One region of the Luteibacter sp. 9133 genome, then DNA from elsewhere that is predicted to be linked to it. Evidence: riboswitches for the same ligand, from Rfam matches in the RefSeq annotation. Region 1 holds a riboswitch; the other holds the start of a gene.
What was found. A riboswitch is a leader RNA that binds a small molecule or an ion and turns the genes downstream of it on or off. The one in region 1 is predicted to bind thiamine pyrophosphate.

Region 1 (7,269 bases):
GGGCGCCGCATCCACCTTGAGCTGTCCCGCCGCTGCGGACAGCCGCTGCGAGAGGGAGCCGAGGCGCGCCGACACTGTCTGCAGGTAGTCCGCGAGGTTATCCGCGCGTGCGTAGAAGTGCGCGTTGGCGTCTTCCGCATCGCTCAGACGACCCAGATACTTCTCCAGATCGTCCACCGCCTTCGAATACTGCGACTCCGAACTCGGCAACAACCAGCGATCGTTGGGGCTGTTGAGCAGCGGATCGGCCTCGCCCAGATCCTTGTCCTCGGTGGACTGCGTCTGCGACCGGCTGAGGTCGTTGCGCAACGCGCGCGACAGGTCGCGCGAGGCGGTCAGCGAACCGAATTCCCAGTTCGGCATGTTGTCCATGAACACGCCCGGCGGCATCTTGTCGTTGCTGAGGTAGCCACCGCGCTTGTCCATCAGGGTGTCGACGGAGCGGATCAGCGTATACGTGGTGACGGCACCGGTGCTCAGCGGCCTGCCGATGTCTTTCATGTGCGCCGTGGTGACGGTAACCGGGTCGAACTGTTCAGGCTCCTTGTCCCACCACCACATGAAGAACAGGATGACGAGGATCAGGATCGCGATCGGCACGGCGACCAGCAGTCCGACAGGGTTGCGCCGACGTGGGGTCGGCGCGGGTGAGGCGGTCGCATTCATGATGTCTTTCCTTATCGTCGCGAACGTGAGCGCCTAGCTTACCCAATCAGTGCGCGGAGGGGTTCGAGGGTTCCCAGGTCGTCGTCGGCTCGCCCTTGGCGCCGAGGTTCTCCAGCAGCGTCGCCATGTCCTCGGCGTGCTCTTCTTCCTGCGCAAGGATGTCTTCCATGATGCGGCGCGTGGTCGGGTCGTCGTCGCCGATGTACGTGACGATCTCACGGTAGCTGTCGATGGCGATGCGCTCGGCGATCAGGTCTTCCTTGATCATGTCGACCAGCGTGGTGCCCTCGACATAATCGGCGTGGCTGCGGGAAAGCAGGCCCTCCGGATTGAAATTGGGCGTACCGTCGAGCTGGGTGATGCGCTCGGCGATGCGGTCGGCGTGGCCCTGTTCCTCGTTGGCGTGTTCCAGGAATTCCGACTTGACGCTCTGCGAATGAATACCCGGTGCCATGTAGTAATGGAACTTGTAGCGAAGCACGCAGACGATCTCCGTCGCGAGGGCTTCATTGAGCAGTTTGATCACCGTTTCGCGATCGGCGCGATAGCCGGCGGTCACCGCGCCGTCGTCGATGTGCTGACGCGCACGCTTACGGATGTTCTCAATATCGCTGATGAAAGGCTTGCTGCTGGCCATGGCCTGGTCTCCTGGGAGAGTGGGTTTAGGTATGGCCGGAGACGTTAAGGGCCCCGCCGGGAAGGCGGGGTGAAGGGTTTGCGGAGCACGCCACCGGCGTTGGGGCCTGCCGGCGCAGGCACCCGGCCACGCCGTCAGGCCTTTCGGTACACCTCGGCGCCCTGTGCCACGAACTCCATGCTCTTTTCCGCCATGCCCTGCTCCGCGACAAAATCGCGCACGTCCTGGGTGATTTTCATGGAACAGAACTTCGGACCGCACATCGAGCAGAAATGCGCGGATTTGTGTGCGTCTTTCGGCATGGTCTCGTCGTGAAATTCGCGGGCCTTGTCCGGATCGAGCCCCAGGTTGAACTGGTCGTCCCAGCGGAATTCGAAACGTGCCTTCGACAGCGCGTTGTCGCGCACCTGCGCCCCCGGATGCCCCTTGGCGAGATCGGCCGCGTGGGCGGCGATCTTGTAGGCGATGATGCCGTCGCGTACGTCCTGACGATTGGGCAGACCGAGGTGTTCCTTGGGCGTCACATAGCAGAGCATCGCCGTGCCGAACCAGCCGATCATCGCGGCGCCGATCGCACTGGTGATGTGGTCGTACCCGGGCGCGATATCGGTGGTGAGCGGGCCCAGCGTGTAGAACGGCGCTTCGTGGCACTTCTCCAGCTGACGTTCCATGTTCTCCCTGATCAGCTGCATCGGCACGTGGCCGGGACCTTCGATCATGGTCTGCACGTCGTGCTTCCACGCCAGCTTCGTCAGTTCGCCCAGTGTGTCCAGCTCACCGAACTGCGCCGCGTCATTGGCATCCGCCACGCAACCGGGACGCAGGCCATCGCCGAGACTGAAGGACACGTCGTACGCCTTCATGATTTCGCAGATGTCCTCGAAGTGCGTGTAGAGGAAGTTCTCGCGATGATGGGCGAGGCACCACTTGGCCATGATCGATCCGCCCCGGGAGACGATGCCGGTAACGCGCTTGGCGGTGAGGGGCACGAAGCGGAGCAGGACGCCCGCGTGGATCGTGAAATAGTCGACGCCCTGCTCCGCCTGCTCGATCAGCGTGTCGCGGAAGATGTCCCACGTGAGTTCCTCGGCCACGCCGCCGACCTTTTCCAGCGCCTGATAAATGGGCACGGTACCGATAGGCACGGGCGAGTTGCGGATGATCCATTCGCGCGTCTCGTGGATGTGCTTCCCCGTGGAAAGGTCCATGACGTTGTCGGCGCCCCAGCGGATCGCCCAGACCAGCTTTTCGACTTCTTCCGCGATGCCGGAGCTGACCGCGCTGTTGCCGATGTTGGCGTTGATCTTGGTCAGGAAATGACGGCCGATGATCATCGGCTCGGCTTCGGGATGGTTGATGTTGGCCGGAATGATGGCGCGACCACGCGCGACTTCATCGCGCACGAACGCCGGCGTGATGCGCCCGGGCAAAGCGGCGCCGAACGCTTCCCCACGATGCTGCGTGCGCAGGGCACTGTCGGCCAGCGCCTCGATGCGCTGGTTCTCGCGGATCGCGATGTATTCCATCTCCGGCGTGACGATTCCGCGGCGCGCGTAGTGCATCTGGGTGACGTTGGCGCCAGCCTTCGCCCGAAGCGGCAGGCGCGTGCTGCCGAAGCGGAAGGCATCGAGGCGTGGGTCGTGCACGCGCGAGCGGCCGAACGCCGAGGAAAGCCCATCGAGGCGCTCGACGTCGCCCCGCTCCTCGATCCAGCCTGCCCTCAGCGCAGGCAACCCCGCGGCCAGGTCGACCGTGTGCGCCGGATCCGTATAAGGCCCCGAGGTGTCGTAGACGACGATGGGCGGGTTCGCCTCTCCGCCGAACAGCGTGGGCGTGGCCGACTGCGCGATCTCGCGCATGGCGACGCGAACGTCCGCCCGGCTGCCGCCGATGTGGATCTTGCGCGAGCCGGCGATCGGCGTGGTGACGGAGGTGGAAAGCTCGCGCGCGGCGCGGGCAAGATCGGTGGGACTGGCGTTCATCGGCTTCTCGTACCTTGCGGATAAGGGAGAAGCGGACGGCGCCGCCACGCCGTGCCCCGTGCATGGACGCACGTTGCCTGTCGTGGACGAAGCTTCCTACGCCGGTACGGACCGGATCAGGTTCGAAGGGACTCTCTCAGCCCGCGCAATTGCTTGGGCACCCCCGCTTCGAGGGCGATTCAACCACGAAGCGGGGCGGGAAGCGAGCGCTCAGCCCTGGGACGAGCGCGGCTCATAGGCGCGGAGGAACATGTCGACGGCCGCCAGGGCATTGGCCTTGACCTCCTCGCCGAACTGCACGGCGCAGTCTTCGCAGCCAAACAGGCGCCGGATGAGCAGGTCGCCCTTGAGCAGCGCGAGGAACTGCGTGGTCGCACGGGAAATGTCGACGATTTCGAGCTGACCACGCGAGGTGGCGCCCTCGAGCAGGCGCATCACCAGCTTGTGCATACGTGCCGGGCCTTCCTCCCAGACCAGGCGACCGAAACGCGGATTACCGCCCGACTGGCAATCGGAAAGAATCGCGCGGAACGTACCGACGGACTCGGTGTTGGTCTCCATCGCCGCATGCCGGCTGGCGATGTTGGTCAGCGTGACGCGGATGTCCGCGCCCGGGCTGAAGTCGAACAGGTCGTCCGGCAGGCGCTCCTGTACGTGCGCACGGATGACTTCACGGAAAAGGTTGTCCTTGTCGCCGAAGTGGCTGTACACGGTGAGCTTGGAAACGCCCGCGGATGCCGCGACCGCATCCATGCTGGTGCCCGCGAAGCCGCCCTGCGTGAAGAGCGCCTTGGCGGCATCCAGGATAGCCGCGCGCTTCTCCATGTCCTTGGGACGCCCCGGGCCCTGGCTCTTCATTTTCGGGCTGGCGTTCATGGCTGCACCTTCACAAACAGAAATTATGACTTTATTATACGCAGCGGTTCAGTTATTTCCACCACTCCTGCGGCATGAGCCTCAAGGTGGCGGTACGACGGAAGCGCTGCGCGGCGGATTACAATGAAGTGGGGCCACTGCCCGGGTAAACCCAAGGCGTTCAGGGGCTTGCACCATTCATCGTTCAGGCGCCAGCGAGTGAAGGCACGGTCAGGCATGACTTCCGTCAGCCCGGTCCGGTGACTTCCGGCACTTAGCTCGGGCGGTGGCGCACCCGCAGCCTTGGCAACATTGGGAAAACGGGCGCTAAGCGCTTATCCTTTCGAACCTTTTTCAGCTTTTCGTACGGGATCCAAAAACCATGGCGATGAATTTCGAGCAGGCACGTCAGAACATGGTCGAGAACCAGGTTCGTCCCTGGGAAGTCCTCGATGCCGACGTCCTGGAGACGCTGAAGGGCGTCCGTCGCGAAGATTTCGTCGCGCCGTCCCACCGTAATGTCGCCTTCGCCGACCTGACCCTGCCGCTGGGCCACGGCGAAGTGATGATGAAGCCGGTGGTCGAGGGTCGCGTGCTGCAGGCCCTGGAACTGAAGAAGACCGACGAGGTGCTGGAAATCGGTACCGGCTCGGGCTTCCTGACGGCTTGCCTCGCCCGCCTCGCCGGCAAGGTGACCAGCATCGACATGCACGCCGACTTCGTCGACGCCGCCCGCGAGCGCCTCGCCGCCGCCTCGGTGGTCAACGCCACGGTGGAAACCGCCGAAGCCGTCAACGGCTACCAGCCGACGGGCGTTTTCGATGCCGTCGTGGTCACGGGCGCCGTCCATGCGGTTCCCGAAAAATTCGTGCGCTGGCTCAAGCCGGGCGGGCGCATGTTCGTCATACGCGGCAATTCCCCCGCTCAGACGGCGGTCCTCCTCACCCACGAGGGTGACGGCCGCTATCGCGAGGAATCGCTGTTTGAAACGGACCTTCCTTACCTGGCGCATGCCGCGCCGGTGAAGCGCTTCGTGCTTTGACCCAAAGATCTCCCATCACCCACGAGGCGAAACCATGCGCTTGAAGCTGCTCACCGTCGCGCTGGCACTGGCCGCGACGCCGTTCGCGAGCCACGCTGAAGACCTGCTCGACGCCTACCGCCAGGCCCGGGCCAACGATCCGGTGCTGTCGCAGGCCGATTCCACCCGTCTCGCCACGGGTGAAACCGTCGTACAAAGCCGTGCGCTGCTGCTCCCGCAGATCAGCGCGCAGCTGGGTATCACCCAGACGGATCAGAATGGTCCGGATCGCGACACGACCACGGGCACGGACCTCGGCCATACCCGCACGCGCAGCGAGTCGGCCACGGTCACCCAGAGCGTGCTCGACTTCAGCAGGTACGCCGATCTGAAGGCCGCCAAGTCGTCGTCGCAGGCACAGGACGCCACGTACGAAGCCGCTTTGCAGCAGCTCTCCACGCGCGTGGCCACGGCCTATTTTCAGGTCCTGACCAACGACGACGCCCTGACCTTCGCCAAGGCCAACGAGCAGGCGCTCGCTCGTCAGCTCGAGCAGGCTCAGCAGCGTTTCGACGTCGGCCTGTCCGCGATCACCGACGTGCAGGACGCCAAGGCCCAGCACGACACCTCGGTCGCCGCCGTCATCACCGCCGAGAACACCCTGGCGGATTCGCGTGAAGCACTGACCCAGATCACCGGCAAGCCGGCGGACAATCTGAAGAAACTTCGCGAAGACCTGCCCATGGACGCCCCGTCGCCCAACGATCCGAAGGCCTGGGTCGCGGAAGCGGTCAAGAGCAACCCGAGCATCCTCGCGTCGCAGTACAACGTCGACTCGGCGGAGCACAGCATTTCCTCCGCCCGCGCGAGTCATCTGCCGACCATCGACGCGAGTGCCGGTTACAGCAAGAGCACCTCCTGGACGCAGAATGCGGGCAGCCCGGCGACGGACGCCCTGAACCGTGTCTCGGGCAACGGTCGCGGCGGCACCAGCGTCGGCCTGACGCTCAGCGTGCCGATCTTCTCCGGCGGCGCCACGCAGTCACGCGTTCGTCAGTCGATCTACCAGCGCGATGCCGCCCAGGACTCCCTGGAAAGCACCCGTCGTCAGGTCGTCCGCGACACGCTGAACTACTACCGCTCGGTGGTCGCCGGTATCAGCAAGGTGGAGGCCACCAAGGCCGCCGTCGCCTCTTCGGAAAGCGCGCGCGACGCGACGCAGGCCGGCTTCGAAGTCGGCACGCGCACCATCGTCGACGTGCTGATCGCCCAGCAGAACCTGACCTCGTCGCTCAGCGACTACTCGCAGGCCCGCCATCAGTTCATTCTCGACAAGCTGCTGCTCAAGCAGACGGCCGGGACCGTGGATGTGAAGGACCTCGAGGCGATCAACGCGCTGCTGCAGTAACGACTTTCCTTTCGGGGGAAGAATAAGAAACGGGCCCTCGCGGCCCGTTTTTTTTGCTCTTTGGCGGACACGCCCTACACGATCGCACGGGCGGCGCTGACTCCGACGAACCTGCCGCCCGACGAAGATGGCCGGGCCCAACCGGGCCTCGGAACCAAGGAAGAACCATGAAGGGATTTATCATCGTCGGCCTGCTGGCGACCACTGGCTTAGCCCATGCGTCGCCGGCCTCCCCGACGAACCACCGGCTCAAGGTGGTCGAATACGCGAGCGCCACGTCGTTCGAATACGACGTCCGGGCCAAAGGTGTTCTCGGCGACGTCGTTGCGCCATATGCCACGGTATGGACCAGCGCCATGGACAACTGCGATGTGCGCGGCGGCTACGTCACCGAGTACCACGACGGATTCAAGCGCAGTTATTACGACACGCGCGAAGGCGGCGTACGGGTGAACGCCTATGCCACCTGCCGCGTTGCCGAGGATCCCTTCGCCGACCGGATCAAGGAGGGCCCGATGCCCGCGGCGGCGATCGTCACCGGTGATGGCCTGGGTCCGTCGACGGGGCTTGCCCAGGCGAGCGGCGAGCCGCACGCGGCCTATCGGGCCGTCCGCGAACTGGTATACAAGACGTGCCTGGACCAGGCTCGCCGCGTTCGCTTCATGAGCACTCATGTCGACAACCGGCCCAACGCGACGCC
Region 2 (7,269 bases), 3.3 Mb from region 1:
ATGTGCCGTTCTTCCCGCTGGGTGGTTTCAGTCCACTGCAGTCGGACACGCTCAACGAGATCGCGACACGCCTCGACGCGACACCGATGCAGGTCGCGCTCGCGTGGTTGCTGCACCGCTCGCCCAACATCCTGCTGATCCCGGGTACGTCGTCCGTAGCCCACCTTCGTGAGAACCTCGCCGCCGGCGATCTCGTCCTTAGCGATGAGGTGTTGGGTGAACTCGACAGCGTGGGCAAGGCGGCCTGACGCGCCAGCACCCGTCCGAAAAATAGGAAGGCCCGCACATGCGGGCCTTCTCGTAGGGATCGTCGAACCGCTTTCGCCTTCAGAAGCGATAAGCGACCGTCTTCATCACCGCGGATGCCGCGTGCATGAGGCCGGGAACCGGCCAGGGCAGGTCGATGCCGCCGCGTGCCTGCGCCGCATCCGCGTGACGAATTTCATCGGCCTGCATCTGCGTGAGGATGGCGCGCGAACGATCGTCCTGCGCGGGCAGTCGTTCGAGATGCTCGGCCAGATGCGCTTCCACCTGGCGCTCCGTCTCGACCACGAAGCCGAGACTGATCGGATCACCGATGGCGGCCGCGGCGACGCCGATGGCGTAGCTTCCCGCATACCACAGCGGATTGAGAAGGCTGGGGCGGCTGTCGAGCTGCTTCAGTCGCTCGGCGCACCAGGCGAGATGGTCGGTCTCTTCCTGCGCGGCATGCATCAGGTGCGCTCGCGTTTCCTCGGTGCGGGCCAGGGCGGCCTGCCCGACATAGAGCGCCTGCGCGCAGACTTCGCCGACGTGATTGATCCGCATGAGTCCCGCGGCGTGGCGGCGTTCCGCGTCGGTCATCGGCGCGTCCGCTATCGCATCGCCAGGCGATCGCCGGACGGCCTCCGGCGAGCCCGCGACGGCTTCCATGGCGCGCTCCACGCCAGCCAGCAAACGGTCGAAAGGACTGAGGGTGCGAACGGACATGGAAGAAACTCCTGACGAACGGGGATGACACACGTTACAATGCTCGGCTCCCGGAGAAAGGTGAAGTTGCTGCGGCTGCTTGTCGCGCACGTCGGCCTCGTCATCCGGGAGGCTTGTGAAACGGCCCGGTCATCATGTTATGATTGTCGGCCCGAAGCTCACCTGCACGGTGGGCTTGCGCGATGAGGGAAAAGTCAGCTATTCTCTCGCGCCTTTGCTTTCACCGATTCCGTGTTCCGCCCTGCAAGGCGGCAAACCAGGTATTTGAAATGAAAACGTTCACCGCCAAGCCGGAAAGCGTCAAGCGTGATTGGTTCGTGGTTGATGCCACGAACAAGACGCTCGGTCGTCTGTCGACCGAGATCGCGCGTCGCCTCCGCGGCAAGCACAAGCCCGAGTTCACCCCCCACGTCGATACCGGCGATTACATCGTCGTGATCAACGCCGAGAAGGTGGCTGTGACCGGTGCCAAGCTGGACGACAAGATGTACCACCGCTTCACCGGCTACGTCGGCAACCTGAAGACCACGAGTCTCAAGGATCTGCTCGCCACGCATCCGGAGCGAGTCATCGAAATCGCCGTCAAGGGCATGCTTCCGAAGAACCCGCTGGGTCGCGCTATGTACCGTAAGCTCAAGGTATACGGCGGCGCCGAGCATCCGCATACCGCTCAGCTGCCCCAGGCGCTGGAAATCTAAGGAACTATGATGGCTATCCAGCAGAATTACGGTACCGGCCGCCGCAAGACCTCCGCCGCCCGCGTGTTCCTTCGCAAGGGCACCGGTGGCATCGTGGTCAACGGCAAGCCGCTCGACCAGTTCTTCGGCCGCGAGACCTCGCGCATGATCGTGCGTCAGCCGCTCGAACTGACCGAAAATGTCGAAAAGTTTGATATCATGGTCACCGTCGCTGGTGGCGGCATCACGGGTCAGGCCGGCGCCATCCGCCTCGGCATCGCTCGCGCCCTCGTCGAATACGACGAAGCGCTGAAGTCGCCGCTCCGTAAGGCTGGTTTCATGACCCGCGACGCTCGTGAAGTCGAGCGTAAGAAGGTCGGTCTCCACAAGGCCCGCCGCGCAACGCAGTTCTCGAAGCGCTAATCGGTTTAGTGCTTCAAAGTTCGACGCTTCAAGGTCAGAGCGCGTCGAAACCCGGTTTATTGGGAGATCGTCTAACGGTAGGACCGCAGCCTCTGACGCTGCTTATCTAGGTTCGAATCCTAGTCTCCCAGCCACCACTGAAAAGCCCCCGAGAAATCGGGGGCTTTTCTTTTTCTGCGTGCGTGATCCTCACGATGGTGAACCCCAGGCGTGCCAGGGAGCCCGGCGACGGTACAGCTGTGAGCGTAATCGGCAGCCGCCCGACAGGGGCCTCTGGCGATGGGCGAAAGTGGATAAATCGGTCATGGCACTGCCCTGACCGAGTCGCAGGATCTGACGCGCACAGCGTCCAGACTTGCTCCACACAGCCCAGGAGGATCCACCATGCGTAGCTTTGCCCGCTCCACGCTCGCCTGCCTCGTCGTCGCTTCGCTCGGCCTCGGCGCCGCTCACGCCCAGACCGCTCTGTCGGGGCTGGGTCAATCCTGGCCGAACGCGACCGACGTCAGCGCCAGCCCGAACTACCACGTCTACGTGTTCCAGCGCGGAACGACCCGCTATATCCAGGTCAACGACGCGAGCGGAAAGGTGCGCGGTGCGGTCGCCCGCACGCCTTACGCGCTCGTGGGTACGCCGGTCGGTTCCGACGCGGCCGGCGTCTCCACGCCGGATGAACCGCTGGACACCCCGGCCGGTGGTACGTCGGAGACGGTCTATAACGATGGCACGGTCCAGGTGAAGGCGGCCACGCAGGCGGATGGGACCGTGCGCATTACGGCTCTCCTTGCCGGCGAATGCCCCACGGTACGCGACTGCAATGGCCACGGTCCGTGATCGAGGAAGAGGGAAAGACCGGGGCGTCGTTCCGCCCGGGACCTTTCGGTCAGCGCTGACTGGGTTCCCGGCAGGCGCCTTTCAGCACCACCGGGTGGTTCGCCGCGATGCGGCGAGCCACTCGTACACCGAACAGCAGGGACGTGAAGATCACCAGCGACAGCACGACCTGCGCCTGGATCATCAGCGGCTCCGTCAGGAACGACGATGTCGATGCGAGAGCGATGCTGGCGAGCATGCCGGCCACCGCGCTGCCGTGCCAGCCGTGCCGCCAGGTCAGCAGGATGACGGGAACCGCCATCGCCATGCGCACGCTCTGCAGCGCGGCGGTGCCCTCGACGACCTGTGACGCGAGGAAGATCAGGATCGCGAGCGAGGGTACGACGATCAGCAGCGTATCGCGCGCCAGCGGGCTGGACCGCACGGCGTGCCAGGTGACGATGCCACCGGGCAGGGCAGCCATGCGCTCGCGCATCGCCATGATGGTCGGCGTGAGCGTAAGGGCGCCCAGGTACTGACCGAGGAAATAAATCAGAAAGTCCTGTACTTCGACCACGGGATTGGGCGAGCCATCGCCCATCTGCACGATCGACAGCGTAAAGGTGCTGGCACCGCCGCCAATGAGGGCGCAGGCAAGCGTCGCCACCATGATCATGTTCATGTTGATCTGGCCGTCGGCGCGACGCAGGTCCGCATGACGCCGGATCCATATCACCGCCGGCATGCACAGGCCGATCGTCGGGATCGAGACGAGGCAGGCCCAGAGCACGCCGAAAGCATGCGCATGCAGCGCGGCCATTTCAGCGACGGGAAGGGCTTCGCCGACAGCGAGCGCGGGCCAGAAGCGACGGGGAACAAGCAGCAGGCAGGCCAGGCGCAGGCCGGCAGGGAGCATCCAGTGCGAAAATGAAAAGTTGCGCGTGAGCTCGTAGCAGGCGGCATACGCGCCCGCGACGGCGACATAGCGCCCCCAGACTAACGGATCCTTGTTCAGTGCACGCACATTCGACCCCTTCTGCCTTCCGGGTGGCCGATCGGAGCAGTCGGTAGCGACGCTTTCCGCGATCGGCATGCCTAGTTTGAAGGGTTATCGGCCCGCTCGCCATCGAATAAACGGCGAATTGGTAAATTTGCCGTTTCCGCGCGCGGGTGAGGCGGGCATGGCGGGTCCGATACACTGGCGGAATGAGCGACGAAGTCCACCTTTCTCACGGCCTCGCGGGCGACCAGCAGGCACCGGACTGGCCGCCGCTGACGGAAGACGAGGTGGCATCGCTGCTCGACGGCTACCCTTCGTTGAAGGGGCCGTACGCCATCGTCTGGCACAGTCCCCGCCCGCTGTCGGCGGCGGCACGTGTCAGCACCTCGGCCGGCGAGGTCTTCGTCAAACGGCACCACATGAGTCTGCGCGACAAGCGGACGCTGGCCGAAGAACATCGTTTCGCGACGCACTTGCGCGCGCGTGGGATCCCCGTGCCGCTTGTCCTCGGTGACGCGACGGGCCGCTCCTCGGTGTCCAGGGGCGACTGGGTCTACGAAGTGCATCGGTCCGCGACCGGGAACGATGTCTACCGCGACGCGTTTTCGTGGTCGCCCGCGGGCGGCGCCGCGCACGCGCATGCCGCGGGTGCGATGCTCGCGCGGCTGCACCTTGCGGCGGAAGGCTACGATGCGCCGCAGCGGGGGACCCACCTGCTGGTCGCCCGAGCCGAGATGCTCTCGGCAGCCGACCCCGTCTCGGTACTGGCCGGACAGCTGCCCGGACGCCCGGCGCTCGCCGCCTATCTGAGCGAGCGCGACTGGCGCGACGACGTGGGTATGGTTCTCGGCCCTTGGACGCGGGCTGCGGCCCTGGCCGTAGCGCGACAAACGCCTTTGTGGACTCACGGCGACTGGCACGTCTCCAACCTCTGCTGGAGCGACGCGAGCGATGCGGGGCGAATCACCGACGTGCTGGACTTCGGCCTGTCCGCGCGCACGTTCGCACTGTTCGACCTGGCTACGGCGATCGAGCGGAACGCCATCGCGTGGCTCGACATCGAACAGGGCGGGATTGCCCGTATCGATCTGGCTCTCGGCCTGCTCGACGGCTATCGGTCCGTCCGACCGCTCGCTCCGGCGGACCTGGCCGCGCTTGCCGATGTCCTGCCCGTCGTCCACGTGGATTTCGCGCTCTCCGAGGTGGAGTATTTCGAAGGCATCACGCGGCGCCGCGATCACGCCGACGTGGCCTATCGGACCTTCCTGCTGGGCCATGCCCGCTGGTTCGCCGGGACCGAAGGGCAGGGACTGCTCGACGCCCTCCGTCACGCGCGCTGACATTTCGTGCTTCAATAGGCGTTCTAGAAGCGGGGGTGCCCGGCATACGCCGGGCTGAGAGAGTCCCTTGGAACCTGACCCGGTTAGTACCGGCGTAGGGAGCTTGCAGAACCACAAACGCCCTGTCGGGCGGCGTGGTTCGCCGTCGCTTCGTCCGTGAACCCGAAGACGACGATGACTCTTGCCCGTACCCCGCTCGCCCTGGCCCTGCTCGCCCTTGCTCCGCTGGCCCAGGCCTTGGACGACCATGCCGCCCCGCAGCAGCAGGCCCGAACCCTGCCGACCATCGACGTGCACGCGTCGGCGACCGACGGCTACCACGCCGCGGACTCGCAGCTGGACACCTTCGGCAGCTTCGGCAGCGCGGCGCTGCACGACACGCCGGCCGCCATCACCGTGATCACCCGCGCACAGATCGACGATCGCCAGCCGCGCACGCTCAGCGAGCTGGTGCGCGGAGACGCGGCGATCAACGACAACTACGCGCCGGCGGGTTACTACCAGGACGTATCCATCCGCGGTTTTCCGCTGGATCTCGCGACAGGCTTTCGCTTCAACGGCATGATGATGTCCGCGGAGCAGCTGCAGGCGCTGGAGGGTAAGGAGCGCGTCGAAGTGCTGAAGGGTCTCGGCGGTCTCGAGGCGGGCGTGGTCGAGCCGGGTGGCCTGGTCAATTACGTCAGCAAGCGTCCAGCCGAGGTGCACAACCTCACGCTGGGCACCGACTCGCATGGCTCGAGCTACGAAGCGCTCGACCTTGGCACATGGTTTACCCCGTCGTTCGGCGTGCGGGTGAATGCCGCCAACGAAAAGACGCACGGTGCCATTGAACACACCGATGGGCGTCGCAGCTTCCTGTCGATCGGCGCCGACTGGAAGATCAACGAACAGGCGACCTTGCTCCTCGACACCGACTACCAGACCAGCGGTGGCAATTCCGCATCGGGTTATCAGCTGCTTGGTGGAACGGCGATTCCGGCGCACCCGAGTCGCACCCGACTGCTCGGCTACCAGCCCTGGCAGCGACCGGTAGGTATCCATTCGAGCAACACGTCGCTGCGCTTCAACTACCGCTTCAGCGACACCTGGAACGCCCAGGTGTCGGCGGGTCACAGCCATACGGTGATCGACGACAACGTCGCGTTTGCCTATGGGTGCTTCTACGCCGAGTCGTGCGCATCGGGTGCCACACCCGGTTACTTCTTCGCACCGAACGGTGACTACGACGTCTATGACTACCGCAGCCCCGACGACACGCGTCAGAACGACGAGGTGCGTGGCGTGGTCACGGGCAGCTTCGCCACCGGTGCGCTCGATCACGAGATCAACCTCGGCGCCAGCGCGTTCCGTCGCACGGTCGACCAGCTCCCTTACGTCTACGACTATGTCGGCACGGCCAACATCGACGATCGCGTCGTGCCCGTTTTCGACCCGTCGCCGAACCAGCCCGGCGCGTCCGTGCGTCGCCTGACCAGCTGGCAGCGCACGTTGTTCGCGATCGATCGCATGCACATGGGTGAGCAGTGGCAGGTTCTGGCCGGCGCGCGTCTGGTCAAGCTGGACGAGCGCGCCTACGACGACACCGGCGCACTCGAGCGCGATACACGCGAGACGAAGACGCTGCCGCAGGCAGCGGTGTTGTGGCAGCCGACGACGCCGCTGACGACGTACCTGAGTTACGGCGAAGGCATCTCGCTCGGTCGCGAAGCGCCTTACTGGACCTCCAACGGCGGCACGACGCTCGCACCGCTGCATTCGCGCCAGGTCGAGGCGGGCGTGAAATATGCCGTGAGCGATGTGCTCGACCTGCAGGTCGCCTTGTATCGCATCCGCCAGTCGTATCAGTTCGCTCGTCCGGATGACACGGCGGAAGGCTTCACTTTTGTCCAGCAGGGACAGGAGGTGCATACGGGCATCGAGTTGAATCTGGCCGGGCAGGTTACCGACCGGCTGCGCATTACGGCGAGTGGCAATGCGATCCGCGCGCGTGCGGAGAATACCGGTGCGCCGTCTTATGAAGATCACCAGGTGGTCAACGTGCCACGCT

Region 2: it holds a riboswitch for thiamine pyrophosphate, as region 1 does, so the genes downstream of both, FA87_RS16730 (TonB-dependent siderophore receptor) here and thiC (phosphomethylpyrimidine synthase ThiC) in region 1, are expected to answer to the same signal.

Annotation. Positions count from the first base shown of each region.
Region 1 covers NZ_JUHO01000001.1:538,636-545,904, reverse strand. Annotated here, with positions in the region: gene FA87_RS02185 (DUF2333 family protein) at 1-666, opposite strand, end outside; gene FA87_RS02180 (DUF892 family protein) at 713-1,303, opposite strand; gene thiC (phosphomethylpyrimidine synthase ThiC) at 1,438-3,285, opposite strand; TPP riboswitch at 3,362-3,460, opposite strand; gene FA87_RS02170 (TetR/AcrR family transcriptional regulator) at 3,496-4,161, opposite strand; gene FA87_RS02165 (protein-L-isoaspartate O-methyltransferase) at 4,523-5,182, shown strand; gene FA87_RS02160 (TolC family outer membrane protein) at 5,217-6,569, shown strand; gene FA87_RS02155 (hypothetical protein) at 6,737-7,269, shown strand, end outside.
Region 2 covers NZ_JUHO01000001.1:3,829,990-3,837,258, reverse strand. Annotated here, with positions in the region: gene FA87_RS16770 (aldo/keto reductase family oxidoreductase) at 1-248, shown strand, start outside; gene coq7 (2-polyprenyl-3-methyl-6-methoxy-1,4-benzoquinone monooxygenase) at 328-969, opposite strand; gene rplM (50S ribosomal protein L13) at 1,239-1,667, shown strand; gene rpsI (30S ribosomal protein S9) at 1,677-2,069, shown strand; tRNA gene FA87_RS16750 (tRNA-Gln) at 2,130-2,203, shown strand; gene FA87_RS16745 (hypothetical protein) at 2,454-2,903, shown strand; gene FA87_RS16740 (MASE1 domain-containing protein) at 2,953-3,906, opposite strand; gene FA87_RS16735 (phosphotransferase) at 4,089-5,222, shown strand; TPP riboswitch at 5,244-5,340, shown strand; gene FA87_RS16730 (TonB-dependent siderophore receptor) at 5,397-7,269, shown strand, end outside.